DNA from 4 places in the Ruegeria sp. C12 genome. Region 2 is predicted to be linked to each of the others. Evidence: riboswitches for the same ligand, from Rfam matches in the RefSeq annotation. Region 2 holds a riboswitch; each other region holds the start of a gene.

Region 1 (7,736 bases), on a different contig from region 2:
AGATCGGTCGGGGTCTCGGTTTCCTCTAACCCGTGGCTTTCGCGGAAGACGACGTGCATGGTTTACTCGGCAGCCTCGGTCACACCCACGAGGATATCGCGGATCGCGGCCTCTTTGATGTCGTCATGCTCGGCAATCACGACCAGACGTGAGCGACGGTCCTCGCCGGGCTCCCACGGGCGGTCATACTGGTGACGCACGCGGGCACCAACGGCCTGCACCAGCAGACGCATGGGTTTGCCCTGAACGGCGGCATAGCCCTTGACGCGCAGGATGTTCAGCTCATTCGCCAGACGTTCGATCTTGGCGACCAGTTCCGCCGGGTCGGTCTGTTCCGGCAGCTCGACGATGATGCTTTCGAAATCGTCATGCTCGTGGTCGTGGTGGCCGTCGTGATGTGACGGGCGCGCGTCCATGTCATCCTCGGCGGCGGCCTCAAGGCCCAGCACGACGCGCACGTCCACCGCGCCTTCGGCCACTTCGACCACGGGCAGGGGGCGGGGGGCTTCGGCGGCGATGACCTCTTTGGCTTTCGCCACACCTTCGGGACCGGCCAGATCGGGTTTGGTCAGCAGGATGATGTCGGCGCAGGAGATCTGATCCTCGAACACCTCCGACAGGGGCGTTTCGTGGTCGATCGAGTCATCGGCCAGACGCTGGGCGTCCACCGCCTCGACATTCGGCGCGAAGCGACCGGCGGCCACAGCCTCGGCATCGGCCAGAGCGATCACGCCGTCCACGGTGATTTTCGACCGGATATCGGGCCAGTCGAACGCCTTTAGCAGCGGTTTTGGCAGGGCGAGGCCCGAGGTTTCGATCAGGATGTGATCCGGGCGCGGTTCCAGCGCCATCAGCGCCTCAATGGTGGGGATGAAGTCATCGGCCACGGTGCAGCAGATGCAGCCATTGGCCAGTTCCATGATGTTTTCCGCCGGGCAATCCGGGATCGCGCAGGATTTCAGGATGTCGCCATCAACGCCCACATCGCCAAATTCGTTGACCACCACGGCCAGCCGCTTGCCTTGTGGGTTCTGCATCAGATGCTTGACCAGCGTCGTTTTGCCCGAACCCAGAAAGCCGGTGATCACAGTGACGGGGAGTTTTTCGAGGTTGCTCATTTCAGGGCTCCAATCGGGGGAATGCGCGAGGCGCAGTTCTTGCGGAAATGTTCGGGGCGCTCGCGCCATTTGACCAGGCCGTCCTCGGTGGCCAGATACTTGGTCGCACCATCGACGATGACGTCAACGTGATCGGCCTCATTGAGGTTCTCATAGACAAAGGTCCAGCGATCCGGCCCGCCGCGCAGCACGATGGAACAGCCCTGATCGCAGTTCGACAGGCATTCGACGGCTTTCAGCGTGACGCCCTCGGGCAGGTCCGCCTGTTCCAGCGCTTTGTGCAGCAATGTGCCGGGGCGTTGATCGTCATCCTCGATGGGCAGACCACGGCGGCACGTGGTGCAGACCAGCAGCTCGACCGGCGCAGTCTCGGTCATGTCTCTCATCCCCCCAAATCCTCTTCGCGGGGGACGGGGTTTCATGCGGGCCACGCGATGCACATGGACCCGACACCGGAACACCCCGCCCGGTTTCAACTTCGGGTGCTGGCAGGTCTCCCGGCTTGCGGATGTCAGAGGCCCGGTTCGTCTGGCTCCTCTGTCGGATGTCCCGCCTTCCCGGCCTGGCAGGCCAGTGGCATTGGGCACCCTCTCCGGTCACGGTCGCGGGGGCGGCTGCGTTTGGCGGATAAACCGTTGACGCATTCCCTTTTCATCGGCTGTCGCCGACACCAACGACAGGGACATGCGGCACGTGCGGGCAGGTTGTCAAGCGCGATGCGACCACCATCGCGTGGCTAGGATGAAAAGCGACCTGCCAGCGTCGCTGGGCGGCATGACGCGGTGCCCGCGACATGGTCGCATACCGGAAAACACGCAGGGAGACGCGAATAATGAAAGTTGGGTTCATCGGACTTGGAAATGTGGGCGGAAAACTCTCGGGCTCATTGCTGCGCAACGGGATCGACCTGACGGTCCATGACCTCAATGCAGACCTGGTGGCAGAATTCGTCGAAAAGGGCGCAAAGGCCGCCGAAAGCCCGGCCCAGCTGATGCACGATTGCGACGCGGTGATCACCTGCCTGCCATCGCCTGCCGCCTCGGACGCGGTGATGCAGGAGATGTTGCCCGAGGTCGGCCCCGGCAAAATTTGGATGGAAATGTCCACCACCGACGAGGCCGAGGCCAAGCGGCTGGGTGCCATGGTCATCGAACGGGGCGGGGCGGCGGTTGATTGCCCCGTTTCCGGCGGATGCCACCGGGCGGCAACCGGCAATATCTCGATCTTCGCGGGTTGCGACCGGGATACTTTTGAGCGAATCCTGCCCTTCCTGACAACGATGGGCCGTCGGGTGTTGCATACCGGCGATCTCGGCTCGGCCTCGGTTCTGAAAGTTCTGACCAACTATCTGGCCACCGCCAACCTGATCACCTGCGCCGAAGCGCTGGTGACCGCCAAAGCCGCCGGGATGGACCTGAACACGACCTATGAGGCGATCAAGATCTCGTCTGGCACCTCATTTGTGCATGAGACCGAAAGCCAGGTCATCCTGAACGGCTCGCGCGATATTTCCTTTACCATGGACCTTGTCAAAAAGGATATCGGCCTGTTTCAGGACGTCGCCGACCGCGCGGGTGTCCCGCTTGAGATCAACCCGATCATGATCAAGATCTTCGAGGACGGCATCGCACGCTACGGCGAACGCGAACTGTCGCCCAACATCATCAAACGCCTGGAAGACGCCACCGGCCTCGACATCCGCGCGCCCGGCTTTCCACCTGAAATGCAGGACGATGAACCTGAAGAACCGGGTTATGAGGTTATCCCGGCGGGGCGCGATTCCTAAGAGGGGCGCGCTTTCGTCTTTGCGTCGCGAGGTGAAGGTATTGAAGGAAGTGGAGGCGAGTACCGGAATCGAACCGGTGTACACGGATTTGCAATCCGCTGCGTCACCACTCCGCCAACTCGCCTTTTCAAGTAAAATCAAATACTTGCCGTGGTGTGACAGGCGTTTTAGCAGCTTTCTTATGGGGCGTCCAGAGGATTGCGTGTAATTTTGGCGCCTGAGGCGGGAAATGCTGATCTGGGCCGGATCACAAACCTGTCGCACGGGCCGGGCTGTGGCAACAGGGCCGTTGCCGGTTGCTGCGGGATGTGGCAAAAGCCAAAAAAACGTGGGAATTCAGACGAGAGATCAAATGACAGATTTCGCAACCCGACGCCGCACTATGGTCGATACGCAGATTCGGCCCTCTGATGTCACGAAATTCCCGATCATCGATGCCATGCTGACCGTCCCGCGTGAAAATTTTGTGCCGGATGCGCAGCGCGAGGCCGCCTATGTTGAAGGCATAATCGATCTGGGGGACGGGCGCAGCATGCTGGAGCCTCGGACTCTGGCCAAGATGCTGGACGCTGTGAATATTTGCAAAGATGAGGCGGTTCTGGATATCGCGCCGGGGCTGGGGTATTCCACCGCCGTTGCCGCGCGCATGGCTGAACTGGTGGTTGCTGTTGAAAGCGATGAGGCGCTGGCCGCAGAAGCGCAGGATGCCCTGACCGAGGCGGATGCAGACAATGCCGTGGTGCATGTGGGCCCGCTGGAGCAAGGGGCCGAGGAACACGGGCCTTACGACGTGATCATGATACAGGGCGGCGTGCAGCAGGTGCCGGACGCTCTGCTGGGTCAGTTGAAAGACAACGGGCGCATCGCCTGTCTGTTTGTGCAGGATGGTCTGGGCGTCGTTCGGATCGGGCGCAAGGCTGGTGACCGGGTCAGCTGGCGCGACGCTTTCAACGCCAGTGCGCCGACACTGGACAGTTTTTCAGTCGAGTGTGCATTTTCGCTATAGTCGGGCGGTGGTTTTTTCTGCCACCTTGATTAGTTGAAAACGGCAACGCAAACTTCCCGCAGGGCAGTGTAATTTTGATTTGAGAGGATTTGGTGATGCGTGGAACGGCAACTGGTAAGCTGGTCAGGGCCTTGGCGGTGACCGCTGGTCTTGCCCTTAGCGTTATGCCTGTACGCCTGGCATGGGCGGACAACCTGACCGATGCCTTTATCGGGGCGTATAACACCAGCGGTCTTCTTGAACAGAACCGCGCGCTGTTGCGTGCCGCTGATGAAGATGTTGCCATTGCGGTGTCCGCGCTGCGTCCGATCATCAACTGGACAGTGCGCGTTTCGCAGGATTACACGCGGACAACGACTAGCGGTATAGTGGTCCGGAACGAGCCTTCGACATTCTTTACCGGCCTCACGCTGGCCCAGTTGATCTATGATGGCGGGTTCTCGATTCTCGGTAAGCAATCCGCGCAGGAAATCGTGTTGTCCACGCGCCAAAGCCTGATCGATGTCGAGCAGGCCATTCTGTTCCGCGCAGCAAACGCTTATCTCAACGTCGTTCTGCAGGAAGAAACCGTGCAGATTCAGGTGAATGACGTCGATGTGTCGGCCGAGGAACTTCGGGCCTCGCGGGACCGTTTCGAAGTGGGTGAAGTCACGCGCACGGACGTCGCCCTGTCCGAGGCACAGCTGGCCAGTTCCCAGGCCGATCTGGCAGTTGCACGCGGTAACCTGAGCACGGCGCAGGCGGAATATGTAAATGCCGTCGGCAAACTACCGGGGGCGACCGCTGGTCAGCCCAGCCTTCCGTCACTGCCCCGGTCCGAGTCAGAGGCGATTTCGTTCGCGCGCCGCAACCATCCGGCCATTCTTGCGGCCCAGCACGAAGTGCGTGCGCTTGATTTGCAGGTGCAGCAGCAGCGGGCGAATCTGGGGCCGAATGTCACGCTGAATGCAGATGCGGGCATTACGGAAAGCTATGATAATGACGATGACACCGAAAATGCGAGTGTCTCGCTGAACTTCAACCAGCCGATCTATGCCGGCGGACGTCTGGCGGCATCGGTGCGCCGGGCGATGGCCACCCGCGATGCGTCGCGCGCGAACCTTCTGAACGTGCAAAAGGACATCACGCAGGGCGTGTCCGAAGCCTATGCAAACTTTCAGGCCGCCTCGGCCAGCCTGCGGGCATCGACCGAGCAGGTACGCGCCTCGCAGGTCGCCTTTGACGGGATTCGCGAAGAGGCAACCCTGGGCGCACGGACCACGCTGGACGTTCTGAACGCGCAGCAGGATTTGCTGGATGCGCAGCTGAACGAGGTCGCCTCGCGCACCGAGCGTTCGCGCGCTGCCTATCAGCTGTTGCAGGCTCAGGGCCTGTTGACGGCGGAACGTCTGGGTCTGGCGGTGCAGATCTATGACCCGACGCTGTATTATAATCTGGTCAAGAAAGCCCCTGCACAGGTCAGCAAACAGAGCAAAGACCTGGATCGCGTCCTCAAAGCGTTGCGTCGGGACTGACGGGCAATACTATCTGTTGTTCGCTCTGACAGGATTGGCTACACTCGGGCCTGAGGAAAGAGCGGTAGAGCAAAATGACGGACAATGTCGTAAAAGCCGGGATCGAAGACGTTTTGTCTTCGGTCAAACGTCTGGTCAGCGAAGAGGGGCGCAAAGCCCCGTCCTCGGGCGCGCGCAAGCCCGGGCGTCTGGTGCTGACCGAGGCGTTGCGAATCTCAAAACCCGCTCAGGTTGAACAGCCCCCGCTGAAGCTGGAACCGAAATACAGCGCCGAGGAGTCGGCGAAACCAATGCTGCTGCGCGCCTGTGACATCGTGAAGGCCGATGCGGCGGCCAATAGCGATGCGCCGCGTCAGGAAGAGGCCAGGCCAGAGCCTGAGGCCACCGAAGACCCCGCAACCAGCCTGAGCGCGAAGATCGAAGCGCTGGAAGCTGCAATCGCACGGACCGAAGATCAGTGGGAACCCGATGGCGACAGTGACGATGCCTATTCAGGGACGCCGACTCAGGGCCTCGCCTGGACCACGGATTCAGGGTTCGAAGAGCCCGAGCCAGAGGATGTGCCTGCAGAGCAGGCAACAGACGGTGAGGACGCAGCTGCAGCGGCCGAGCCCGAGCAGGAAGAACCGCAACCGGCCACCTTCATTCGTTCGCCCGAAGTCATGCCTGTGGCCGAAGACGCTGTGCCCGCGCGCGACGTGGCCATCGACGAAGACGCGCTGCGTGACATGATTGCCGAGGTTGTCCGGCAAGAGCTTCAGGGCGTGCTGGGCGAGCGGATCACCCGCAACGTGCGCAAGATGGTCCGGCGCGAGATTCACCGGGCGCTGGCAGCGCAGGAGCTGGAGTAACAGCTCAGCCCCGCTGCGGCGGCTCCGCAAGGTCCAGCAGTAAATCCAGGTTCATGTTCTGCTCTAGATGATCGGCCAGATCATCCAGCGTTTGCTCGACACCATCCTCATAGGCGGTTTCCGATTTCACACCCAGTTTTGCCAGAAACTGCGCCCGAAACGCGTCGGACGAAAATATGCCGTGCAGATAGCTGCCCAGAATGCGCCCATTGGCGCTGGCTGCGCCTTCGGGGCGGCCCTCAACCTCCAGCCAGGCCCGCGTACAATCCGGGCCTTCCGTTTCACCCATATGAATCTCATACCCGCTGACAGGTTCGCGGTTGGGCAGGGCGCAGGCTTCGGTCAGCGTGACATGCTTTTTACCGGCCATGACAGTGTCCACATCCAGCAGGCCCAGCCCTTCAACCTTGCCCGGCCGACCGTCCACCCCGTCGGGGTCCGAGATTGTTCTGCCCAGCATCTGATAGCCGCCGCACAGGCCAAGAACATGCCCGCCGCGGCGTACATGGGCGAGAAGGTCAATATCCCAGCCTTGCGCCCGGAAATAGGTCAGATCGCCAATGGTGGATTTGCTGCCCGGCAGCAGCACAAGGTCGGCATCGCCGGGCAGGGGGCGGCCTGCGGGGATGATCTCGACGCTCACACCGGGTTCGGCTGAAAGAGGGTCCAGATCGTCGAAATTGGCCATGCGCTCAAGCTGAGGCACAACGACCTTGCACGCCCTGCCGGTGTGTGAGCGGATGTCCATCATATCCTCGGCGGGCAGCTTCCACGCATCGTGAAACCACGGCACCACGCCCAGACAGGGCCAGCCCGTGCGTGCGGCTATATCGTCGCGGCCCTCATCAAACAGCGACACATCGCCCTTGAACCGATTCACGGCAAAGCCCTTGATCATGTCAAGATCGCCGGGGTCCAGCACGGCCTGCGTTCCAACGATCTGCGCGATCACACCGCCCCGATGAATGTCTCCGACCAGCACCACCGGCACACCGGCTGCGCGGGCAAAGCCCATATTGGCAATGTCGCCTTTGCGCAGGTTGGTTTCCGCCGGGCTGCCCGCGCCTTCGATCAGCACCAGATCGGCGTCGCTGCACAGCCTGTTGAAACTCTCCAAAGCCGCGCCAAGCAGTTTGGATTTGTCCTTGCGGTAATCCCCGGCCTTCATCGTGCCTGCGCGCTGGCCCTGAACGATGATCTGGGCACCGGTGTCGGTTTCAGGTTTTAACAGGATCGGGTTCATATCGGTATGCGTCGGACGGTTCGCAGCCCACGCTTGCAGGGCCTGAGCGCGCCCGATTTCGCCCCCGTTTTCGGTCACGGCGGCATTGTTTGACATGTTCTGAGGTTTGAACGGGGCCACCCGCAACCCGCGTCGCGTATAAGCGCGCGCCAGTCCGGCTACCAATACCGATTTTCCGACATTGCTGCCGGTGCCCTGAATCATTATGGCGCGAACCA
Region 2 (7,736 bases):
CTGATCTGCACATGAATCTGACCGGTTTCGACTATTACTCGGATCAGCCGGACCCCACGATTGGATTCACGCGAACCGCCAGTCTGATCCGCACGGCGAGAGCAGAAGCAGACGGCGCGCTTGTTTTGCTGTTCGACAATGGCGATGCGCTTCAGGGCACGCCGCTGGGCGATCAGGCGGCACAGGACCCTGACGGCCATCCAATGATGCAAGGGTTTGCGGCCCTGCATTATGACGCCGTCGGGCTTGGAAATCACGATTTCGGCTTTGGGCTGGCGGTGCTGGACACTGTGCTTGATCAGGCTCCATGTCCTGTCCTGTGCAGCAATATGCGCCGCCGGTCGGGGGTTTCGCAACGCTGGCAGGACCATGCGGTGCTTGACCGATCGATTTCGCGAAACGGGCAAGACATTCCCATCCGCGTGGGCGTGTTGTCGGTTCTGCCCCCTCAGACCACGCAATGGGAAGCGCATCATCTGGGCGATGACATCGCGGTCGAGGACTGTCTGAGCGCGGCGCGACGCACCGTGCAGACCCTGAAATCGGCGGGGTGTGATCTGGTCATCGCGCTGGCCCATTCCGGCCTCGGTCAGGATCAGGAAGCACCGGGGCTGGAGAATGCCGTGATCCCACTGGCCGCCATTGACGGCATTGACGCCCTAGTGGCCGGGCACACGCATCTGACCCTTCCCGGCAACGACCACCGGGGGCTGGCCCATGTCGACCCTGAGGCCGGATTGGTCCATGGCAAACCGGTTGTCATGCCCGGGTCCGCAGGAAATCATCTGGGCGTGATTGATCTGAACCTGTCCCACTCTGCCGATCTCGGGTGGCAAATCACCGACCAGCAGGTCGGGTTGAGACCGCTTCGCCAAAACAACTCCGCCCCTGAAACGCCAGAGGACCCCGACATGGTCCGGCTTTTTGCACCCGTGCACGCCCGAACCCGCACCAAGATGGCCGAGCCGGTGGCGCGAATCGCAAAACCGATGCACAGCTTTTTCAGCTTTTGCGCCGTTGATCGGGGGCTGGCATTGGTGGCCTCGGCGCAGGCCGCCGCCTTGCGCCCCTATCTGTCCGGCACCGCACTGGCCAATTTGCCCATGTTGTCCGCCGTTTCGCCCTATAAATGCGGCGGTCGGTCCGGGCCGCGCTATTACACCGATGTCCCGGCGGGCGAGGTTTGTTTGCGCCACATTGCGGACCTTTACGTCTTTCCGAACGAACTGAGGGCGGTGAAGGTCAGCGGCGCTCAGGTGCTGGACTGGCTTGAGATGTCGGCGGGTCTTTTCAACACCATGCGTCGCGACGCCGAGACCGATCTGATCGACCCCGGTCGGGTTGGGTACAATTTCGACCTTCTCTTTGGCCTGACCTACCAGATCGACCCGTCCTACCCGGCCCGGTTTGACGCTCAGGGGCAGTTGATCGACAATTCTCACCGCCGCATCCGGCAGGCCAGAATTGACGGGTCTACGCTTGACCCCAATCAGGATTTTGTGGTCGCGCTCAACAATTACCGCGCCAATGGTGGCGGGCATTTCCCGTTTGTGGAAACGGCAGAGCCGATCAACCTGCCTGCAATAGATATCAAGCGAATCCTACGCGATTATCTGACCGGGTACCTGCCCGCCGACCCGCTGTCTCAGGCGGTTTATCCGTTTTCGTTCGCGCCGCAGGCCGGGGTTCAGTCAATCCTCAGTACAGGGCCCGGCGCGCTGAAATACCTGTCAGAGTTGCAGAACTACGACCCTATCGTTCTGGACCCGGACCCGCAGGGGTTCGAACGCATCCGGCTGACACTCTGACGGGTTGTCATTTTCCCCAGGCTTCCCTATATCAAGCGCTGAGAGGTTGGCGCGGGCGAGCGCCTCGCCAACCTGGTCAGGTCCGGAAGGAAGCAGCCACAACGAGCCCCGCTTGGGTCGATGTCCAACCTCTCACCTTTCCCCCATGTATCCGCTCATCAGCACAATCAGGCAACCAACTGGGGCCAGATTGCCGAATTCCGGCGGGCAAATGCGCCGATATGGCCGATCTCTTTCACTCCGAATTCCTTGGGCGACAACAGGTGCCGCCGCGCGCCCGGCCCATACAGATCCGCCAGACGCCATACGGCTTTTGGCGGGACGGTCTGATCGTCGTCGCTGGTGAACAGATCCACCGGAACACCCAGATCCGACCAGCGCGCCGGTGGCAAATCCTTTCCGATCTCTGGCACATAATTCAGCGGCGCGGTGCACCACCTGCGCCATTGCCAATAGACAGAGCCCGGCAGATCGGCACCGAACCCAATGGCTTTGCCGGGCAGATACCCCAGGGCTTTCACAAGCAGCGGAACATGCCCGTGCCAGAACGCCCAGGCCAACCCCCGATAGGGCCATGGGTGATCGGACAGCGTCACCAACCCCGAGCAGACACAGATCATCCGGTCGATCTGGTCGATATCCGGCTGAATCGGCCCCAGCATTCCGCCGACGGAATGACCAATGCTCCACTGCCGGGCGTCGGGAAACCTTCGGCGCATCTCGGCCCGTGCTGCGGGCATATCGATCAGCGCCCAGTCCGACATCGTGACCTGCGAGTCGCGCATGGGGCCGGAAACAGAGTGACCAAAATCGCGATAGTCATACGTCAGGCAGGCCATGCCACGCTCGGCAGCCAACCACCGGGCAAAGTGCTGGTAGTAGTCGCGCGGCACACCGGTCGCCCCGTTCAGAACCACCACCGTGTCGGGATCAGTAAAAGGCCGATACAGTCGCGCCGACAGCTGCGCCGGGCCAGCGGGAAACTGGAAATCCTCGATCTTCACGTGCTGCTGCGTGTCCAACATCGAACCTGCGGGCCTTTCTGAACCAATCGGTTTACCTGCCCAAGAGGCACAACAACCCGCAGCCGAGTCAACCCTGCTGCCACTTGACCACACGTCGCCCGGCACAAGGCATGTGTACGTGACACCCAAAACCCCGCTTGACTCAGAACGCGAACAGACGCTAGCGGTTGTGTGATGGTTTCCGATCCACACAATGGGTCGGGATGAAAAGGGAACACGGTGCGGTTCTGCCCGGTCAAACCGGAACGAACCAAGGCCGCGACTGCCCCCGCAACTGTAAGCGGTAAGCGATGCCGGAATGCCACTGGCCGAAAGGCTGGGAAGGTCGGCAAAGCAACGACCCGCAAGTCAGGAGACCTGCCATCATCAACGTAACCGAAACTCGGGCGGGGTGTCCGGGCAGGTCCTGACAGCGTTTCTTCTGTCTCACCTGTATCATCCCCCGTCCGCCGCGCGGAGGGCGCAGGATGATCTGGAAGACAAAAACCCACGAATACGTGGCGACCATTTGCCAACGCACAGGCGGGCCCTGCCCCGCAATGGCGCGCATGGCACGCGCGCTGGCCGAGGCAATGAACAAGGCCGACCACGTCACCAGCGAAGGATTCGAAATCGAAGGTAGCAGCGACCTGACGCATTGCGCGCAAGGGTGCATGGCCCGCTTTCGCGCCGGACCAGAACAGATACGCATCTTCTGCGGGACCGAGGCGGACACGCCGATCCAAACGCTGGATACCTATGCCGACCTGATTTTTAACGAGACATGCGCGGCCCTTCCGTCCGGGGCCTTGCCAAGAACGCCTTGCGCCATGCTTGAGGTCTTGGCCCTGAGACCTTCAAGACCAGTGCAGGAACCGGCGCGGGTATCAGCCTGAGCGCGCATCCAAAGGTGCGTGGGTCGCTTTCGTGGCCCATGCCATCTGCTCGTCGGTTTCCACCGCGCAGGGGCGCAGGGCCCGCAACCGGGCCAGCGCCTTGTCTGCCGGTTCCCCGCATTCCAGCATCAGGCGCAAGACCACCATACCGGATCGCCCGCACCCACCCCGGCAATGCACCAGCACCCGGCCACCGCCGGACAAAGCCTGCCGCGCCGATGCGCTGACCGACCCCCACCGATCCTGAACGGCGCGCGGCGGGGCGCCAAAATCCTCGACCGGCAAATGAACCCATCGGCTGGCGCGGCCCTGAATGTCACTGCCAAAGGTCCGGGCCCCGTCCTGCAGCATCTCAACTTCCGTGGTCATCGAGATCACAAGACCGGGTTTCCAATCCGCGATTGTATCCAGATCGCCCGCATAATCTCCGCCGCGTCCCGGCATCGAGGTCAGCGCAAGTGTTCCGCCTCCGACTTGCAGCGCGTAGACGACCAGTTGCGACATCAAAGATTTCCTCCCAAACCCAAGCCTGCTTTTAAAATGTGCTTCAAAAATACTGAGATTCCAGTTTACGCCGATCTCGGGTCTTTCCAAACCAAATTTCGCCAACCGCGCGGTGGACGCGGGCTGCAGCGACCACTACGCTGCGACGACGTCCCGAATCCGCCAGAGCAGACATGACCGACACAGACAGCCCCGCCTATCAGGTTCTCGCCCGCAAATACCGTCCGGAAACCTTTGCTGATCTGGTGGGTCAGGACGCGATGGTGCGCACGCTGAAAAATGCGTTCGAAGCCGACAGGATAGCCCAGGCCTTTGTCATGACCGGCATACGCGGCACCGGCAAGACAACCACGGCGCGGATCATCGCCAAGGGTATGAACTGCATCGGGCCGGACGGCGCTGGTGGCCCCACGACCGAACCCTGCGGTCAGTGCGAGCATTGCGTGGCCATCATGGAAGGCCGCCATGTCGACGTGATGGAGATGGACGCCGCCAGCCGTACCGGCGTCAATGATATTCGCGAAATCATCGACAGCGTCCGCTACCGCGCCGCCTCGGCCCGCTACAAGATTTACATCATCGATGAGGTTCACATGCTCTCGACCAGCGCCTTCAACGCGCTGCTCAAGACGCTGGAGGAGCCGCCCGAACATGTGAAGTTCATCTTCGCCACCACCGAGATTCGCAAGGTCCCGGTCACGGTCCTGTCCCGCTGCCAGCGCTTTGACCTGCGCCGGATCGAGCCCGAAGATATGATCGGTCTGCTGCAAAAGATCGCCAGCGCCGAAGGGGCCGAGATTGCCGAGGACGCGCTGGCCTTGATCACCCGCGCGGCCGAGGGGTCTGCCCGCGACGCAACCTCACTGTTGGATCAGGCGATTTCTCACGGCGCAGGCGAAACCACCGCCGACCAGGTGCGCGCCATGCTGGGGCTGGCCGACCGTGGCCGGGTGCTGGACCTGATGGATATGATCCTGCGCGGCGATGCCGCCGGTGCCCTGACCGAGCTTAGCGCGCAATATGCCGAAGGGGCCGACCCGCTGGCGGTGCTGCGCGATCTGGCCGAGATCACCCATTGGGTCTCGGTCGTCAAAATCACGCCGGACGCAGCCGAGGATCCGACAGTATCCCCTGACGAGCGCGCCCGTGGCCAGCAGATGGCCGACGCCCTGCCCATGCGTGTGCTGACCCGCATGTGGCAAATGCTGTTGAAGGCGCTGGAGGAGGTCTCGGCCGCCCCCAACGCCATGATGGCAGCCGAGATGGCGGTGATCCGTCTGACCCATGTGGCCGATCTGCCCAGCCCGGAAGAACTGATCAAACGTCTGCAGGATACACCTGCGCCACCAAATGGCGGACCGGGCGGCGGTATGCCGATCCACGGTAACGGCACTGCACCGGTTGAAGCGCGCGCAGCACCGACCTATGCGCCTGCGCCTCGCGGGGCAGGGGGTGCTCCGGTCGCGGCGCTGGCCCAGGACACGCAGGCCGCTTTGGCGCGCTATCCCAGTTTCGATCACGTGGTCGAACTGATCCGCGTCAACCGTGATGTGAAACTGTTGGTCGAGGTCGAAAACGGCGTGCGGCTGGTTTCCTATCAGCCGGGACGCATCGAGTTTACGCCTGCGCCGCAAGCCCCGACGGATCTGGCCCCACGGTTGGGCTCGGCCCTGCAGCGGTGGACAGGCAATCGCTGGGCCGTGTCGATTGTGTCCGATGGCGACGCGCCGACGATTGCCGAGATTCGCGACAGGGCGGAACTGGCGCTGAAGGAAGAAGCCTCGGAACACCCGCTGGTTCAGGCCGTGCTGGCACATTTTCCAAAGGCCAAGATCACCAGAATAGAAACCCCTGAACAACGCGCGGCACAGGTCGAAACCGAAGCCCTGCCAGAGGTCGAGGATGAATGGGACCCGTTCGAAGAGGATTAACTCGACCCCCGCCCCATGACCGAGGAGCCTGATGCGCACAACCCCGCTGCACCCCAAATTCGGCCTGATTGTTCATGACGTCGACCTGCGCGAGGTCACGCAGGATAACCTCTACCCCCAGATCCGGCACGCCTTCGAAACGCATTCCGCCCTGCTTTTTCCGGGGCAGAGCATCTCGGATGACGATCATATGCGTCTGGGTGAACTGTTTGGTCCGCTGGAAAACCGCGAACAGATGGCGGCGGGGCGCGATGTGGAGTTTCAGGTGTCTGAACTGTCCAATCAGACAGAGGACGGCTTGCGCGCCCGCGACGATCTGCGCCTGCTGGATTTGCAGGCCAATATGCTGTGGCACACAGACAGCACATTCCTGCCTACCCCTGCACTGATCAATATTCTGACCGCCCTCGTGGTCCCACCCAGCGGCGGCGAGACGGAACTTGCCTCGACACGCGCTGCCTGGGCCGAGATGCCCGGCCACCTGAAAGAACCGCTGCAAGACGCCATCATCTGGCACAGGCTGTCGCATTCCCGCATGAAAATCGATGCCGATCTGGCAGCCCTGCCCCGGATGACCCGCTGGCCCGATCGGCCCTGGCGGGCAATCTGGCCGAACCCCGTGACGGGCGAAGAGGCCCTGTTCATAGCATCCCACGCCTTCGCCATCGAAGGGCTGGGGCACAAGGAAAGCCAGGCCATTCTGGACGAGGCCATCGCCTTTTGCACCCGGCCCGAATATGTCTATTCGCATCAATGGACCGCGGGCGACGTCCTGATCTGGGACGAGCGGGCGACGCTGCACCGTGGGCGGCCTTGGGATTACAACCATCCGCGCACGTTGCGGTCGATCTGCTGTTCCGTAACCGAAACGGACGGGCTGAACCGCGTTCGCATGGTGTGATCCGATTCCCGGAACACTCCCGCGCCCGCCACGGGCCATCGGCTGACGCCGATGCCCCTGAGCGGCCTTGGGCCCGGCAGCGCGCGGGCAAGGCCCGCGCGCTGCCGGGCCCAACGGAAGGAAAGGTCTTGCCAAAGACCTTGACGACGGGCGGGAGCATTTCTGACCCCTTGTGCCATGCCATCGCGGCCCGTATTTAGGCATCAAGCAAAGATACAGGAGAATTCGGATGCTCAAAGGACTCGGCGGTCTGGGCGATATGGCCAAGATGATGAAATCCGCGCAGGATTTGCAGACCAAAATGACCGACATGCAGGAAGAACTGAACACCATCATGGTGGTCGGTGAGTCCGGCGCAGGTCTGGTCAAGGCAACCGCCACCGCAAAAGGCGAACTCAAAGGCCTGGACATCGACCCATCGATCTTCAACGGCGACGACAAGGAAGTGGTCGAGGATCTGATCCTGGCCGCGATCAAGGACGCACAGACCAAAGCGGCCGAGCGTTCGCAGGCAGAAATGGCCAAACTGACCGAGAGCATGGGCCTGCCCGCAGATATCAAGCTGCCGTTCTGATCTTCATCTTTTCCCAAATACTCCCGCCGGAGGCTTCCTCCGGCGTCACACAGGACAGGCCGTGAGTTCGAACAGCGACATTGACAACCTGATCGACCTGATGGCCAAGCTGCCCGGC
Region 3 (7,736 bases), on a different contig from region 2:
TCAGGCGCGCCGCTTGCACCCTTCATCGGGCTGATCCAACAAAGTCTAGGTATCACTCCGGGCATGGAGGACGACGAGGCGCTCAACCGTCTCAGACAGGGTGTGACGCAACAAGACAATGCACCGGACGAGACCGTGCCGCTGATTGCCCGGTTGCTTGGTATCCATACCTCCGACACGGCCGCGTTGGAAAATTCCAGCCCGGAAACCCTGCGCCACCGGACACTTCTGACCCTCGGGCACTGGCTTGCACGACTTGCCGTTGATCGCCCTGTCGTGCTGGTCTGCGAAGACCTTCACTGGTGTGACGCCACCAGCCTGGAACTGCTTGAGATGTTGCTCGACTGGCCGCAGCCGCTGCCGGTTTTCTGCCTTGTAGCGCAGCGTGATGATGGCAGTCTGGGGCTGCCGGCAAAACGGTCCGAAGTGATCGCGCTTGCAGCGTTGGATCACGACCAGGCGACGCAGTTGGCGCAACGGGCCGCTGCCCCCGCGGACCTGTCGGGTGCGGTACTGGAAGACATCCTGACGCGCGGCGCAGGCAACCCCCTTTATATCGAAGAACTGGCCCGCTTTGCCGGGGAAAACCAGACCGGACACCGCCAAAGCCGCGCGGTTCCGCCAACCCTGAACAGCCTGATCATGGAACGCCTGGACGCCCTGTCGCCCGAGTCGAAAAAGACCGCTCAGGTCGCCGCCGTTCTCGGCGAGGATCTGGATATGTCGATCCTGTCCCAGGTCGCCCAGCGCGATGAGGTCGAGATATCCGGAACGGTCGGAGATTTGCTGGAGGCCGATATTCTGCGTCCGCGTTCGGGCACCAACGATGGCTACATGTTCCGCCACGCGCTGACGCAGGACGCGGTCTATGCCACGCTTCTGCGGGCCGAGCGGACCGATCTGCATGCCCGCGCCGCTGCGTGCCTTCAGGACGGGACGGCGGAGCAGCCCGACAAGATCGCCCATCACCTGCATGCTGCCCGGCATTTTACCGATGCCGCCATCTGGTACCGCGACGCCGGGCTGCGCGCGGTCAAGCAAGCTGCGGTCGAGGATGGAACGGTGCTGTATCGCCGTGCTTTGGCAGCGCTGGAGCAGACCGAAGAAACCCGCCAGCGGGATGAGATCGAGTTGTCCATCCAGATCCCGCTGGAGAATGCGATTATGGGCGTACGGGGCTTTGCCTCACCCGAAATCAAACCGGTGCTGGATCGCGCGTTGGAACTGGCCGAACGTCTTGGTGACGCGGATGAGACCTCATCGGCGCTGAACGGGCTGGCCGCGCATTTTCTGGACAAGGGCGACTGCGCTAAGGGCATAGAATATGCCGACCGCATTCTGGCTATGCCCGGCGCAGCCGCGAACCGGATCGGCATGTTGCGCGCCCATACCACGCTTGCCTTTCTGCGGTTTCAACTGGGCGAAGGTGAAATTGCCGTTGAACATGCAGAAGAGGCGATCCGTCTCTACCGCCCCGAGGATTACGCCGAAGTTACCTATGGCATTGGCACCGATCAGGGCGTTCTGGCCTATGGGGTCGGCGCAGTGGCCCATTGGTGGTGCGGCGCGCCCGATACGGCGCTGAAACGTGCCGAGGCGGGGTTGGCGCTGGCCGAGGGGTTGAACTCGGCGCTCAGCCTGGCCGCCGCACGGGCCTTTCTGATCATCACCCTGCATTGTCGCCGGGACAGTGATCGCGCCTATGCGCTGGCCACCGAGACCTATGAGACATGCACCCAGCTCGGCATCCCGCTTTGGGGCGGGCTAAGCCAGTTGTTCCGGGCCGGGCAACCCATCGACCCGCCGGGCAAGCGGTGTCAGGAGGTAGATGCCGGTCTGGCCCTGCTGGCAAAAACCGGCAGCCAGACAGGTTCGGGTATGGGGTTTGCGATCATGGCTGACACACGGCTGGCCAATGATGATCCGGATACAGCGCTGGCGATTGTTGACACCGGGCTGCAAATGTCGGGGATGTTGAACCAGCCGGTCTGGAACCCGGACCTGATGCGGTTGAAAGCACAGGTGCTGGCTGTTCTGGACCGACAAGACGAGGCCGAGGCGCTGCTGCGCACCGCAATTGACGAAGCCGGGGCTGCCGGATCGGTTTCGCTGGCCCTGCGCTGCGCGCGGGTGCTGTCTGATATGCTAACCGGCACCGCGCGCGAAGCCGAAGGCGCGCAGTTGGTTGCCGATTGGGCCGGTCGGCTGGAGCCCGGCGCAGCCGCTTCAGACCCGGCCTGACGACACTGAATTTCAACCAGAGGACCATTTCATGACAGACCATATCGTTTTCTGCTCGGGCCCGATGTTCAGCGTCGGTGATCTTTGGGAGCAATATAACATCGCCGCCGTGCTCGAGGCCGGAGGGTTCGGCACCTATCTCGCCCCGCGCGACGGCGTCGAGATCGCCAAGATGATGGATATGTTGCAGGACCCTCAGGTCTGGTCGCAAAAGGGCCAGGAGATGCTGTATATCATCCTCAAGGTCGGCTATGCGCAGGATATCTACCAATTGCTCGGGCGCTGCTCGAGCCTTGTGTTCAACATGGATGGCCGGGTGCCCGATGGCGGCAGTATTGTCGAGGTGACGACCGCCTACGCCGCTGGAATGCCCCTTGTGATCTACAAGACGACACCGGTGACGCTGTTTGGTGGGGTCGATAACCCGATGATTCAGGGGCTTTCGACCAATTGGGACTATGTGCATGACACCGCATCCATCGTGCCCGCCCTGCTCAAACGGATCGAAGCTCAGTCGCAGAACGGCTATGTCTACACCCCGCCCCCGAATGTCAGCCTTGTGATGGAGGTTGGGGCGATGACCGCAGACCCCAGTTCCGACCTTCACAAACGGCTCGACGCCATTTCGAATGCGCCCAACGAGAAGGCCGCGATGGAAGCGGGTGAGGAACTGATCGAATGGGCGAAAAGCAACAAGGCTTATCAGGCGGCGTTTGGCGGGTCGGCACCCACGTAAGCCCTGTTGGATTGGTGGGGTTGAAACGAATTCAGTGACACTCGCCTTGATTTCGAGACCTCGTTCCTGGATTTCATCCAACACACGCTGATAGCGCCAAGCTGCATCACAGGCCGTTCTTCACTCGGGCATTCTGAATGGTCAGTGCCGTGGTCTTGCAAACCGCGCCCATTTGTATACCATTGGATACAATTGATCCCATGACTTCGGACCTGAAATTTGTCCGTCCAAGCCACATCACCAAGCCGCCCCGTAAGGCGGGCCATCACCTTCGGCCTTGCCGTGCTGGGAACGGTCGTATTCTGGATGCTGGGCCTGCCCCTGCCATTTCTATTCGGCCCCATGACCGCCTGCCTGATTGCGGCACTGGCGCATACGCCGATGGAAGGGTTCGGGCAGATCTCGGTCGCGGCGCGCACTATCCTGGGCGTGGCGGTGGGGGCTTCGATCACGCCGGACCTGTTTGGCCAACTGCCGCAAATGGCAGCGTCAATTGCTCTGATCCCGCCCTTCATCCTGTTGATCGCTTTGGTCGGGGTGCCGTTCTTTCGCAAAGTCTGGGGCTTTGACGACAAAACGGCTTTCTACGCAGCCATGCCCGGCGGGTTGCAAGACATGATCATCTTCGGCACCGAGGCCGGTGCCAATCCGCGCGCCCTGTCCCTGATCCATGGCACGCGCGTGCTGATCATCGTGACGCTCGCCCCGATGTTCCTGACCCTGTTCTACGACGCTGACCTGACCAACCCCATTGGCGAACCCGCCCGCGACCTGCCCTTGCACGAACTGGCGCTGATGGTCGTCGCCGCCATTGTCGGCTGGAAAGGCGGTGAGCGGATCGGCCTGTTCGGAGCGTCCATTCTGGGCCCAATGATCCTGACTGCGGCCTTGTCACTGGGCGATTTCATCCACACCCGCCCACCGCGCGAGGCGATCCTTGTCGCGCAATTCTTTATCGGCTGCACCATCGGCGTGAAATTTATCGGTGTCACATGGGTCGAGCTGCGCAAAGTTGTGGCGGCGGGCTGCGCCTATGTTGTTGTGCTGGCCATACTTGCGGCAGCCTTCACGGCCCTTGTGACCACGTTGGGGTTCGGGCAACCGATCGAGGCCTTCCTCGCCTTTGCCCCCGGCGGGCAGGCTGAAATGACGGTCTTGGCCATCGTCTCGGGCGCGGATCTCGGGTTTGTCATTACCCACCATCTGACACGGATCGTTCTGGTGATCATCGGCGCGCCCATCGCGGCCAGTCTTCTGGTGCGCTGGTCCGGCTCTCGGGATTAGAAGGGTTTCGCAGTTTGATTTGGGTTCAATTCCTGCCGGGTTGCAATCCGACGCTGCGTGCTTTGCTGGCACCAGTAGACACAGCTTTGGCCTTATGAGACTGTGCTGCCGATGGTGTCCGACGCTCTGAGTCGGCTGAAAAGGGAATGCGGTGCGGGCAAACGCCCAAAGCCGCAACTGCCCCCGCAACTGTAAGCGGCGAGCGACCCCCGACAGACCACTGGATGACCCCGCTTGGGTTGTCCGGGAAGGACGGGGACAGCGAAGAACCGCAAGTCAGGAGACCTGCCATCTCCGGCGCATATGTGCCGCAGTCACCTTAACTCGGGCGGGGTGCCCGTGGACGGAGCGACAAGAGATGGACCGCACTGGCCAGACACCACTGTTGATGACCCACACAAGCCGCCCAAAAGCGCGGAGGGCGTCGTTATGCTTGACCTGACCATTTCCCAACTGGATACCGGCCACGTGCCACCGCAGCGCGCGCAAGAGCTGGGGCAGATGGGCTATATGCAATGGCTGGGCGGCCTGCCCGGTTCGGCAAACTACCACGCGCAGGCGCGGATTGCTTTGGCCAAGGCCAAACCGTTTGCCGAGACTTCTCCCGCCATCGCTGTGTTCTGCGACCTGCTGGCCCGATCCATGCAGATGCCCCTGGAACCATTGTTCCTGGCCCTGCCCGCAAAACAGCGCCGAGGGGGCCATCGCGCGCGCCGCGCCGCCTTGTGACCTCATGCGGGCAATTCAGCCTGTGCCACCGCCCGCATTTTGGACGATTTTGGCCGGGCAATGCTTTGACTGCTTATTGGTGATTTCGTTGGATATGCGCGACGAACAAGACACATTATGACGCAAACTCATAATTTAGTCGAATAACAATCATTTCACCTCATAATGCCAACGCGCTATACCTTCGGCCCACACAGCCGATTGGATACCGCGAATGCTTGACTTTACCTTGCCCGACACACCCGCGCTCGCGACGCTGCGCGCATTGGCTGCCCAGCGCATCCTGATCCTTGACGGGGCCATGGGCACAATGATCCAGGCGCTGAACATGACCGAAGAGGATTTTACCGCCAACGGTCACATCCATGGCCCCGGTTGTCGGCATCATTATCACCCGGACCTTCCGCAACAGGGCAACAACGACCTGTTGGTGCTGACCCAGCCGCAGGCAGTTGAGGACATTCAATACGAGTTCGCAATGGCCGGGGCGGATATCCTTGAAACCAACACTTTTTCCTCAACCACCATCGCGCAAGCCGATTACGGGCTGGAGGCTGCGGTGCATGATCTGAACGTCGCAGGCGCGCAGGTGGCGCGGCGCGCGGCGGACCGGGCCACGGCTGAGGACGGCAAACCCCGGTTTGTGGCCGGGGCTGTGGGTCCGACGAACCGGACGGCCTCGATCAGCCCGGATGTGAACGATCCCGGATACCGTGCCGTCAGTTTCGATGATCTGCGCACAGCCTATGGCCAGCAGATCGAAGGGCTGATCGAGGGCGGTTCCGACCTGATCCTGATCGAGACGATCTTTGACACGCTGAACGCCAAGGCGGCGATTTTTGCGGCGTTCGAGAGTTTCGCCAAGGCCGGACGTCGCCTGCCGTTGATGATCTCGGGCACGATCACCGATGCCTCGGGCCGGACGCTTTCTGGCCAGACACCCACCGCCTTCTGGCACTCGGTCGCCCATGCGCGCCCTTTCACCGTCGGGCTGAACTGCGCCCTTGGCGCTGCATCCATGCGCCCGCATATGGCCGAGATTTCGGGCGTGGCGACCGCCCTGACCTGCGCCTACCCCAACGCAGGCCTGCCGAATGAGTTCGGCCAGTATGACGAAACACCGGACCAGACCGCCGCTCAGGTCGAAGAGTTTGCCCGCGATGGCATCGTCAACGTGGTCGGCGGTTGCTGCGGCACCACGCCCGACCATATCCGCGCGATTGCCGAAGCGGTTGCGCCCTTTGCCCCCAGAAAGGTACCGGCATGACCCCTCACCTGCGCCTCTCGGGGCTGGAACCCTTTGTCCTGACGCCCGACATCCCCTTTGTGAATGTGGGTGAGCGGACCAACGTCACCGGCTCGGCCCGGTTTCGCAAGCTGATCGTGAACCGCGACTATGCCGCCGCGCTGGACGTTGCGCGGGATCAAGTGGAAAACGGCGCTCAGATCATCGACATCAACATGGATGAAGGGCTGATCGACAGCAAACAGGCGATGGTCGAATACCTGAACCTTGTCGCGTCCGAGCCCGATATCGCCCGCGTGCCAATCATGATCGACAGCTCGAAATGGGAGGTGATCGAGGCCGGGCTGCAGTGCGTGCAGGGCAAGCCGGTGGTGAACTCGATCAGCCTGAAAGAGGGAGAAGAGGCGTTTCGCCATCACGCGGGTCTGTGTCTGGCCTATGGTGCCGCCGTGGTGGTCATGGCCTTTGACGAGGCCGGTCAGGCCGATACGTTCGAACGCAAGACCGAGATTTGCGCCCGCGCTTATCGCATTCTGGTCGAGGATATGGGGTTCCCACCCGAAGACATCATCTTTGACCCCAACATCTTTGCCGTCGCCACCGGGATCGAAGACCACGACAATTACGGCGTGGATTTCATCGAGGCGACCCGCTGGATAAGGCAGAACCTGCCCCATGCACATGTGTCGGGCGGCGTGTCGAACCTGTCTTTCAGCTTTCGCGGCAACGAGCCGGTGCGCGAGGCGATGCATGCGGTGTTCCTGTATCATGCCATTCAGGCCGGGATGGATATGGGCATCGTCAACGCGGGCCAGTTGGCCGTTTATGACCAGATCGACCCAGACCTGCGCGAAGCGTGCGAGGATGTGGTCCTGAATCGCCAGCCGAAATCCGGCGGCACCGCGACCGAGAACCTGCTGGACATCGCCGAACATTTCCGTGGCGACAAGCGCGAGGAGAAAACCCGCGACCTGGCCTGGCGCGACTGGCCGGTCGAGAAACGGCTGGAGCATGCGCTGGTCAACGGCATCACCGAGTTCATCGAAGAAGACACCGAGGCCGCGCGCGCCGATGCGGAACGGCCTTTGCATGTCATCGAGGGCCCTCTGATGGCCGGGATGAACGTGGTCGGCGATCTGTTCGGCGCGGGCAAGATGTTCCTGCCGCAAGTGGTGAAATCGGCCCGCGTGATGAAGCAGGCCGTGGCCGTGTTGCTGCCCTATATGGAGGAAGAAAAGCGCCGGAATGGCGGTGAGGGCCGGCAATCTGCGGGCAAGGTGCTGATGGCGACCGTGAAGGGGGACGTGCACGATATCGGCAAGAATATCGTCGGCGTGGTTCTGGCCTGCAACAATTATGAGATCGTGGATCTGGGCGTCATGGTCCCGCCGCAGAAGATCCTGCAAGTCGCGCGCGAGGAAAATGTGGACATTATCGGCCTGTCCGGGCTGATCACGCCGTCGCTGGACGAGATGGTGCATCTGGCCTCGGAGATGGAGC
Region 4 (7,736 bases), on a different contig from region 2:
ACGGCCATCACGAAACCCGCGCCATGCTGGCGCTGGACAATCCACCCACCGCAATCCTGACCTCCTCCATGATCTCGGCCATTGGTGTGCGCCGCGCTTTGGAGGAGGCCGGTTTGCAGATGGGCCACGATGTATCCGTGATTGCCCATGACGACGACCTGTCCTACCTCAAGAACGGGCAGGACGTGCCCATTTTCACAGCCACACGCTCATCCGTACGTCAGGCAGGGGAACTGGCCGCCGACATGCTGATCGAGCGCATCAAGTCCCCGAACGATCCGACCAAAACCAAATTGCTCGAGGCGGAACTGGTCGTGGGCAGATCAACCGGCCCGGTGCCAAGCAGGTAACAAAATGAAATACACCCGCGCTGATTTCCCCAAGGATTTTCTCTTTGGTGTGGCAACTTCGGCCTATCAGATTGAAGGCCACGCGAAGGGCGGCGCTGGCCAGACCCATTGGGACACCTTCGCCGCCTCGCCCGGCAATGTCGTGCGCTGCGAAAACGGCGATCTGGCCTGCGATCACCTGAACCGGTTCCCGCAGGATTTCGATCTGGTGCGCGATGCCGGGTTTGATTGCTATCGCTTTTCAACCAGCTGGGCGCGGGTCATGCCCGAGGGGCGCGGTCAGGTCAATCAGGCCGGGCTGGACTACTACGACCGCCTGACCGATGCGCTGCTGGATCGCGGTATCCGCCCCTGCGCCACGCTTTATCATTGGGAATTGCCTTCGGCCCTGGCCGACCTCGGCGGCTGGCGCAACCGCGATATTGCCGGGTGGTTCGCCGATTTCACCGAGGTCATCATGGGCCGCATCGGCGACCGTATGCACAGCGTCGCCCCGATCAACGAGCCCTGGTGCGTGAGCTGGTTGAGCCATTTCGAAGGGCACCACGCCCCCGGCATGCGCGACATTCGTGCGGCGGCGCGCGCCATGCACCATGTTCTGCTGGCCCATGGGCGCGCCATTCAGGCCATGCGGGGGCTGGGGATGAACAATCTGGGCGCGGTGTTCAATCTGGAATGGGCCGAACCCGCCGACAGCAGCCCAACAGCGCGCGAGGCCGCCGATCTTTATGATGGGATTTACAACCGGTTCTTCCTGGGTGGCGTCTTCAAAAAAGCCTACCCGCAGAATGTGCTGGACGGGTTGGAAAAGCACTTGCCAACCGGTTGGCAGGACGATTTCGAAACGATCGGAACGCCAGTCGATTGGTGTGGGCTGAACTATTACACCCGCAAGCTGATCGCCCCGTCCGACACCGCATGGCCCAGCCTGAAAGAGATGCCCGGCCCGCTGCCAAAAACGCAGATGGGGTGGGAGATCGAGCCGACGGCCCTTTCCCGTTTTCTGACCCGCACGGCGCGGGATTACACAGGGGACCTGCCGATCTATGTCACCGAAAACGGCATGGCCAGCCCCGAGCGGCAGCAGGATGACGACCGGATAGAGTATTTGAATCAGCATCTTACGGCGGTGCAGACTGCGCTGGAACAGGGCGTTCCGGTCAAGGGGTATTTCATCTGGTCGCTGCTGGACAATTACGAATGGGCGTTCGGCTATGAAAAGCGGTTCGGGTTGGTCGATGTGGATTTCGACACGCTGGAGCGCAGACCCAAAGCCTCGTTTAACGCGCTGAAATCGGCGCTGGCGCAAGGTGAACCCGTTGCGGTGCCCCTGGCACAACCGGCAGGTGCGGTGCATGCGCATTGGAACCTTGTGGCAGATATCGGCGGCACCAACACCCGGCTTGGGGTCATCACAAACGGAGAGCTGACGGATCTGCGCAAGCATCCGACAGGGACTCTGCCCGACCTGCTGGAGGCGTTCCACAGCCTGCGTGATGACGTCGGCACCGACCCTCAGGCCGTTGTCGCCGCAGGTGCAGGCCCGGTTCGGGATGGCGTCATCCAACTGACAAACGCCCATCTGGACCTGTCCGAGGCCGAGTTAGCCAAGGCCACAGGTGCGCGGCATACCTATGTGATCAACGACTTCACCGCTGCGGCATGGTCCGTGGCCGAGGCAACGAAGGCCGATGTGGCCGTGCTGCAGGGCGACCCTACACCGCCAACCGGCACCCGTCTGGTCGTCGGCCCCGGGACCGGTCTGGGCGTCGGGGCGCTGTTGTATTCGGAAGGACATTACCACACAGCCTCGGGCGAAGGCGGTCATGTCGGTGTCTCCCCGCGCCACCGGGACGAGGTTGATATTTTCGAAGCTGCCCGCCACATCGCGCCGGACTGTTTCTTTGGCGACAACCTGACGCTTGAAGCTGAAATGTTCCTGAGCGGCACGGGTCTGCCTGTCCTCTACCGGTCCATCGCGATTGCGGCTGGTCAGACAGACACCCCTCACCTGTCGGCAAAGGACATTCTTGACGGCGCCCGCAACGGATCGGATGCGCATGCCATCAAAGCGGCAGAGATGTTCACGACCCATCTGGGCGCTCTGCTGGGTGATCTGTCCGTCACCTTGATCCCCCGGGGCGGCGTGTTTCTGGTGGGCGGTGTGGCGGAGAAGAACCGCTGGCTGTTTGGCGAGTGCTTTCTGGATGCCTTCAATCAAGGCGGGCGATTCAGCGATTTGCGGCAAGGGATGAACCTTTATATCTCGGAACAGGTCGAATTTGGCATTGTTGGCGCTAACAACTTCTGTAAAAATGCGCTCATGCGGTAAAACCGTGTGACCATTTCCAAAGAAGGACCGCGGGATGATCCTGTGTTGTGGCGAAGCCCTGATCGACATGATCGCCGAACCGACCAATTCGGGCGCGCAGGGCTATGTGCCCCATTCCGGCGGCGCAATTTTCAACACGGCCATCGCGCTGGGGCGCTTGGGCGCGCCGGTGGGGATGCTGACGGGCCTGTCCTCGGATATGTTTGGCGCGCAATTGGCGGACACGCTGAAGGCAAGCCATGTGGACACCTCGCATGTGATTGTCAGCGACCGCCCGACCACTTTGGCTTTTGTGAAGCTGGTGGATGGGCATGCCTCGTACAATTTTGTTGATGAAAACACGGCGGGGCGAATGTTGCAGCCCGAGGATGTGCCGCAGCAATTGCTGGCGACCTCGACCCTGTATCTGGGGGGGATCAGTCTGGCCTGTGAACCCTGTGCCGATGCCTATGCCGCGCTGCTCGACCGTCATGGCGGCGACCGCGCGGTGATGCTGGACCCAAATATCCGGCCGGGGTTCATCAAGGACCAGACCCGCTATCGCACCCGCCTGAATCGCATGATCGCGCAGGCCGATATCGTCAAGGTTTCGGACGAGGATCTGGATTGGATCATTCCCGGGCCGGAAACCCATGCCGAGAAGGTGCCCTTGTTGCTGAAGGCCGGGCCGTCCGTGGTGATTGTGACACGCGGCAGTCAGGGGGCGACAGGCTATCTGGCGGACGGGTCCGAGACCTCGGTGGCGGTCAAACCGGTGCAGGTTATCGATACTGTGGGCGCCGGCGATACGTTCAACGCGGGCGTTTTGGCCGAACTCCACCGCGCCGGGCACCTGAGCAAAGAGGGCCTGCGCGCCTTGACACCTGATAGCCTGCGCGCGGCTTTGTCCCTGGGCGCCGATGTCGCCGCCGTCACCGTATCCCGCGCCGGGGCAAATCCGCCCTGGGCGCATGAGCTTTGATCCCACGAGGGAAGCGACATGAAACGATCCGACATCAACGACATCAAGACCGAGGCGCAGGCCTTCATCAAATCCTTCGGCGCGGTCCTGCCGCCCTTCGCCGACTGGTCCCCTGATCAGATGCGCAGCGCAAAGGCCGACACGATCCGCGCCCGAGGGTTGGGCTGGGACATTACCGATTACGGTCAGGGCAAGTTTGATGAGCTGGGCCTGTTCCTGTTCACCCTGCGCAATGGCGACGTGAATGATCTGAACCAGGGTCGCGGTATGCTCTATGCCGAGAAACTGCTGATTTCGCGCGACAAACAATTGTCTCCGATGCACCGCCATATCATCAAGGCCGAGGACATCATCAACCGGGGTGGCGGTGATCTGGTGATGGAGATCTACGCCTCAGACCCCGAAGGCGGCATTGATCGCGACAATCCGGTTGTTGTGCCCAGCGATGGCTGCGACGTGACCATCACGCCCGGCGAATTGCTGCGCTTGAAACCCGGCGAAAGCGTTACCCTGATGCCCGGTATCTGGCATGCCTTCTGGGCCGAGCGTGGCGATTGTCTGATCGGTGAAGTCTCAACCGTCAATGACGACCGCACGGACAATGTGTTCGAGCAACCGATCCCCCGGTTCGCGACCATTGAAGAGGACGCAGCGCCGGAATTTTTGCTGGTTGCGGACTACTAAACACTCAGTCCGCGTCGCCAAAATCTCGGCCAGAACGCTTGACAATTAAATCCGCGACAGACTAGCTGACCAGCGATGGTTCCCGTAGCGATGCCTGCGGGATGAAAATGGGAATACGGTGCGGCCCTGCGGCCAAATCCGTGACTGCCCCCGCAACTGTAAGCGCAGAGCGACGCCAAATCACCACTGGCCTGAACAGGTCGGGAAGGTTGGCCAAGCCACGACCCGCAAGTCAGGAGACCTGCCATCACCTGTGCAACCAACCCGGGGCGGGGCGTCCTGGAAGGAGGATTTGATGGCTCAATTTTTCGCCTGCGGGCGTGGCGTCTTCTTTTCGCGCGGTTTCCGCAGCGGGGACAGCCATGTCATCCCAAGCTGACCACTTCGTCCTGATCTGTTCGACCTGTCAGGGTGAAATCGAAGCCAAGGCAGCCAAGGCCAGTTTGGACGCAACCCTACCACCGGAGTTTGCGACCCGGTTGATTGCCTGCATGGCAGGGTGCGAACGCCCCATGACCGTTGGGCTGCAAGCCGAAGGCAAGGCGCAGTATCTGTTCGGCGATATCCAAAGCCCAGCCGATCTGGACGCGATTGCCGCCTTTGCCCGTCAGTTCCGCGACAGTGACGACGGCTGGACCAGCGCAACCGACCGGCCCCCTGCCCTGCTTTACAAAACTCTGGCGCGTCTGCCGCGCCTGTCATCGAAGGGTGAGGCATGAGTTTTCTGGTTGCCAAAGGTCTGGAATACTACGCCCTGAACGGGGATGTGTTGCTACAGGATGTCTCCTTCTCGTTGGATGAGGGGTCGATCCTGGCCGTTGCCGGGCCAAACGGGGCCGGGAAAACCACGCTGTTGAACCTGCTTTGCGGCCTTGAACGTCTGGCCCTGGGCGATGTGACGATCAAGGGGCAAAGCCTGCGTCAATTGTCCGCCCCGGAACGGGCACGCACCATCGCCGTGGTCGGGCAGCAGGAACTGCCTGACGGCCGGTTGAAACTGCGCGACTATGTGGCCCTTGGGCAAATCCCGATTCAGGCCGACCGGTCCGCCGAGGATCATAAGGCCGATCTTGAGCGGGTGCTTGAGATCACCGAACTGGTCCCGCTGGCCGATAAACCGATGCAACGTCTGTCCGGCGGGGAACGTCAGCGGGCGCATATCGCACGGGCTCTGGCGCAAAGGCCATCGCTTTTGTTTCTGGACGAGCCGACAAACCACCTCGACCCCGACGCCAAGGGCCACATGCTGTCGCTGGTGGCCGAACTGGGCGTGACGGTTGTGATGATCGTGCACGATCTGGTCATGATCCCCGAATTCGCCACCCATGTCGCTTTGATGAAGGCAACCCGCATGACCGGCTTCGGCCCGGTTCCCGAAGTTCTAACACCCGAGCGTGTGCGCGATACGTTTGGCGTTGACTACCTGTGTTTCCAGCACGAAGGGCGCGTGATCCCGGCGCTGGATATCCGAAAACGAAAGCTGTCATCTTAACAGGAGAATTTGATGATGCAGAAATTCTGGTCCGTAGTCCTTGTTTCGGGCCTCGCGAGTGGTGCGGCGGCACATGAAGTGACCGTCGACAATTGCGGAGAACCACTGGTGTTCGACGGCACGCCCGAGCGGATTGTCGTGCACGACATGAACATGACCGACATGGCCTTTGCGCTGGGTTTGCAGGACAAGATTGTCGGCCTGACCGGCATTACCGGCTGGTACAAGACCAGCCCGGATTTCGATGCAAAACGCGGTGACATCCCGGAACTGGCGCCCAAATACCCCACCGTCGAAAATCTGGTCGCGGTCGAGCCGGATATGTTCTTTGCCGGTTGGTATTACGGCATGCAGCCGGGTGGCGAAGTCACCCCCGACACGCTGGAACCCTTTGGCATCAAAACCATGGTCCTGACCGAAAGCTGCGTTCACCTGAACAAGGACCGCCCCGAAGCCAGCATGGACCTTCTGTTCGATGACGTGCTGCGTCTGGGCAAGGTGATGCATGTGGAAGACAAGGCCGAAGCGTTGGTTTCGGGCTGGAAAGACCAGCTGGCGGCCATCGAATCCAAAACCGCAGACCTGCCGAAACCCCGCGTCTTCCTGCTGGACGGTCCCGCCGATGCGCCCTTTACCGCCGGTAAATTCGCCATTCCAGACGCCATGATCGAGGCTGCGGGCGGTGTCAGCGTCACCCATGACATGGACACCAGCTGGGGTCGCACCTCATGGGAAGCAGTGGCCGCCGCAAACCCCGAATTTCTGGTCCTACTGGACTATCAGACCGGGAACGGTGCCGAAGACACGTTCAAGTTCCTGCAGGAGCATCCGGCCATGTCCCTGACCGATGCCGTCAAGAACGAACGCTGGATCGGTCTGCGCTATGAAGAGCTGACACCGGGACCGGCAAATATCGACGCCATCGAAAAGATGGTTTCGGCCATGCACCCGGAGCTCAACTAAAATGGCTCAAACGGGGCGTGCGGTCCTGCTGGGGGCGGTCATTCTGACCGCCCTTTTGCTGCTGTCCGTTGTCTATGGCACGACATCCATTCCTGTCGCAGACGTAGGCACAGCGATCATGCTGGGCACCGGATTGACCGAAGGCGAGATGTCCCCCCTGCATCGGATCGTGTTCGACCTGCGCCTGCCCCGCGCCCTATTCGCGGCGGTCATTGGCGCTGGTCTGGGTGTGGTCGGCGTGGTGCTGCAAACGACCACGCGCAACGATCTGGCCGACCCGTTTCTGTTTGGCCTGTCTTCGGGCGCAGCCGCCGGGGCGGTTCTGGTCATCACGGTAACCGGGGACGTGCTTGGCATCTGGACCCTGCCGCTTGCTGCCTTCTGTGGCGGCTTGATCGCGTCAGGCATCGTTCTCGCGCTGGTTCAGGGCTTGCGCACAAGCGCGCCGGAAAAGCTGATCCTTGCAGGGCTTGCGGTCTCGTTCCTGTTTTCTGCCATCACCAACTATCTGATTTTTTCCGGCGACAGTCGTGCCGCGCATTCGGTGATCTTCTGGATGCTGGGCGGTCTTGGCCTCGCGCGGTGGGAGACCTTTCCCCTTGTCCTGATCGGGCTTGCGATGATCCTGGGCTATTCACTCTACCGCAGCCGCTGGCTGGACGCGCTGCTGACCGGGGATTTCACTGCTGCTACGCTGGGTATCCCGGTTCAGGGCCTGAGGTTTCGGATGTTCTTTGTTGCGGCTCTGGCCACGGCAAGCTTTGTCTCGGTCGCGGGCGTCATTGGCTTTGTCGGCCTGATGGTCCCTCACATCGCCCGAGGCATTGCCGGAACACTGCACCGCAATCTGTTGGTAACCTCGGCCATCGTGGGTGCGATCCTGCTGACGCTCTCCGACATCCTGTCGCGCTTGCTGCTGGCCCCGCAGGAACTTCCCGTCGGCATCGTCACCAC

The links. A riboswitch is a leader RNA that binds a small molecule or an ion and turns the genes downstream of it on or off. The one in region 2 is predicted to bind cobalamin.
Region 1: another riboswitch for cobalamin. It lies ahead of ACR0C9_RS12295 (DUF1636 domain-containing protein); the one in region 2 lies ahead of ACR0C9_RS10150 (hypothetical protein).
Region 3: another riboswitch for cobalamin. It lies ahead of ACR0C9_RS00550 (hypothetical protein); the one in region 2 lies ahead of ACR0C9_RS10150 (hypothetical protein).
Region 4: another riboswitch for cobalamin. It lies ahead of ACR0C9_RS13205 (DUF1636 family protein); the one in region 2 lies ahead of ACR0C9_RS10150 (hypothetical protein).

Annotation. Positions count from the first base shown of each region.
Region 1 covers NZ_JBQFSA010000005.1:240,479-248,214, reverse strand. Annotated here, with positions in the region: gene cobN (cobaltochelatase subunit CobN) at 1-59, opposite strand, end outside; gene cobW (cobalamin biosynthesis protein CobW) at 63-1,118, opposite strand; gene ACR0C9_RS12295 (DUF1636 domain-containing protein) at 1,115-1,495, opposite strand; cobalamin riboswitch at 1,589-1,808, opposite strand; gene ACR0C9_RS12290 (NAD(P)-dependent oxidoreductase) at 1,912-2,904, shown strand; tRNA gene ACR0C9_RS12285 (tRNA-Cys) at 2,955-3,028, opposite strand; gene ACR0C9_RS12280 (protein-L-isoaspartate O-methyltransferase family protein) at 3,257-3,910, shown strand; gene ACR0C9_RS12275 (TolC family outer membrane protein) at 4,006-5,424, shown strand; gene ACR0C9_RS12270 (hypothetical protein) at 5,499-6,275, shown strand; gene ACR0C9_RS12265 (cobyric acid synthase) at 6,280-7,736, opposite strand, start outside.
Region 2 covers NZ_JBQFSA010000004.1:185,166-192,901, forward strand. Annotated here, with positions in the region: gene ACR0C9_RS10135 (bifunctional 2',3'-cyclic-nucleotide 2'-phosphodiesterase/3'-nucleotidase) at 1-1,808, shown strand, start outside; RNA gene ffs (signal recognition particle sRNA small type) at 1,848-1,946, shown strand; gene ACR0C9_RS10145 (alpha/beta hydrolase family protein) at 1,976-2,833, opposite strand; cobalamin riboswitch at 2,992-3,212, shown strand; gene ACR0C9_RS10150 (hypothetical protein) at 3,301-3,708, shown strand; gene ACR0C9_RS10155 (phosphatase domain-containing protein) at 3,700-4,212, opposite strand; gene ACR0C9_RS10160 (DNA polymerase III subunit gamma/tau) at 4,353-6,143, shown strand; gene ACR0C9_RS10165 (TauD/TfdA dioxygenase family protein) at 6,175-7,044, shown strand; gene ACR0C9_RS10170 (YbaB/EbfC family nucleoid-associated protein) at 7,274-7,618, shown strand; gene recR (recombination mediator RecR) at 7,680-7,736, shown strand, end outside.
Region 3 covers NZ_JBQFSA010000001.1:123,074-130,809, reverse strand. Annotated here, with positions in the region: gene ACR0C9_RS00565 (ATP-binding protein) at 1-2,241, shown strand, start outside; gene ACR0C9_RS00560 (hypothetical protein) at 2,273-2,977, shown strand; gene ACR0C9_RS00555 (AbrB family transcriptional regulator) at 3,197-4,261, shown strand; cobalamin riboswitch at 4,357-4,568, shown strand; gene ACR0C9_RS00550 (hypothetical protein) at 4,691-4,990, shown strand; gene ACR0C9_RS00545 (homocysteine S-methyltransferase family protein) at 5,205-6,257, shown strand; gene metH (methionine synthase) at 6,254-7,736, shown strand, end outside.
Region 4 covers NZ_JBQFSA010000006.1:143,824-151,559, forward strand. Annotated here, with positions in the region: gene ACR0C9_RS13180 (LacI family DNA-binding transcriptional regulator) at 1-350, shown strand, start outside; partial or broken gene ACR0C9_RS13185 (GH1 family beta-glucosidase) at 355-1,656, shown strand; gene ACR0C9_RS13190 (glucokinase) at 1,723-2,682, shown strand; gene ACR0C9_RS13195 (carbohydrate kinase family protein) at 2,717-3,643, shown strand; gene ACR0C9_RS13200 (D-lyxose/D-mannose family sugar isomerase) at 3,662-4,327, shown strand; cobalamin riboswitch at 4,387-4,590, shown strand; gene ACR0C9_RS13205 (DUF1636 family protein) at 4,690-5,046, shown strand; gene ACR0C9_RS13210 (ABC transporter ATP-binding protein) at 5,043-5,819, shown strand; gene ACR0C9_RS13215 (ABC transporter substrate-binding protein) at 5,832-6,782, shown strand; gene ACR0C9_RS13220 (iron ABC transporter permease) at 6,784-7,736, shown strand, end outside.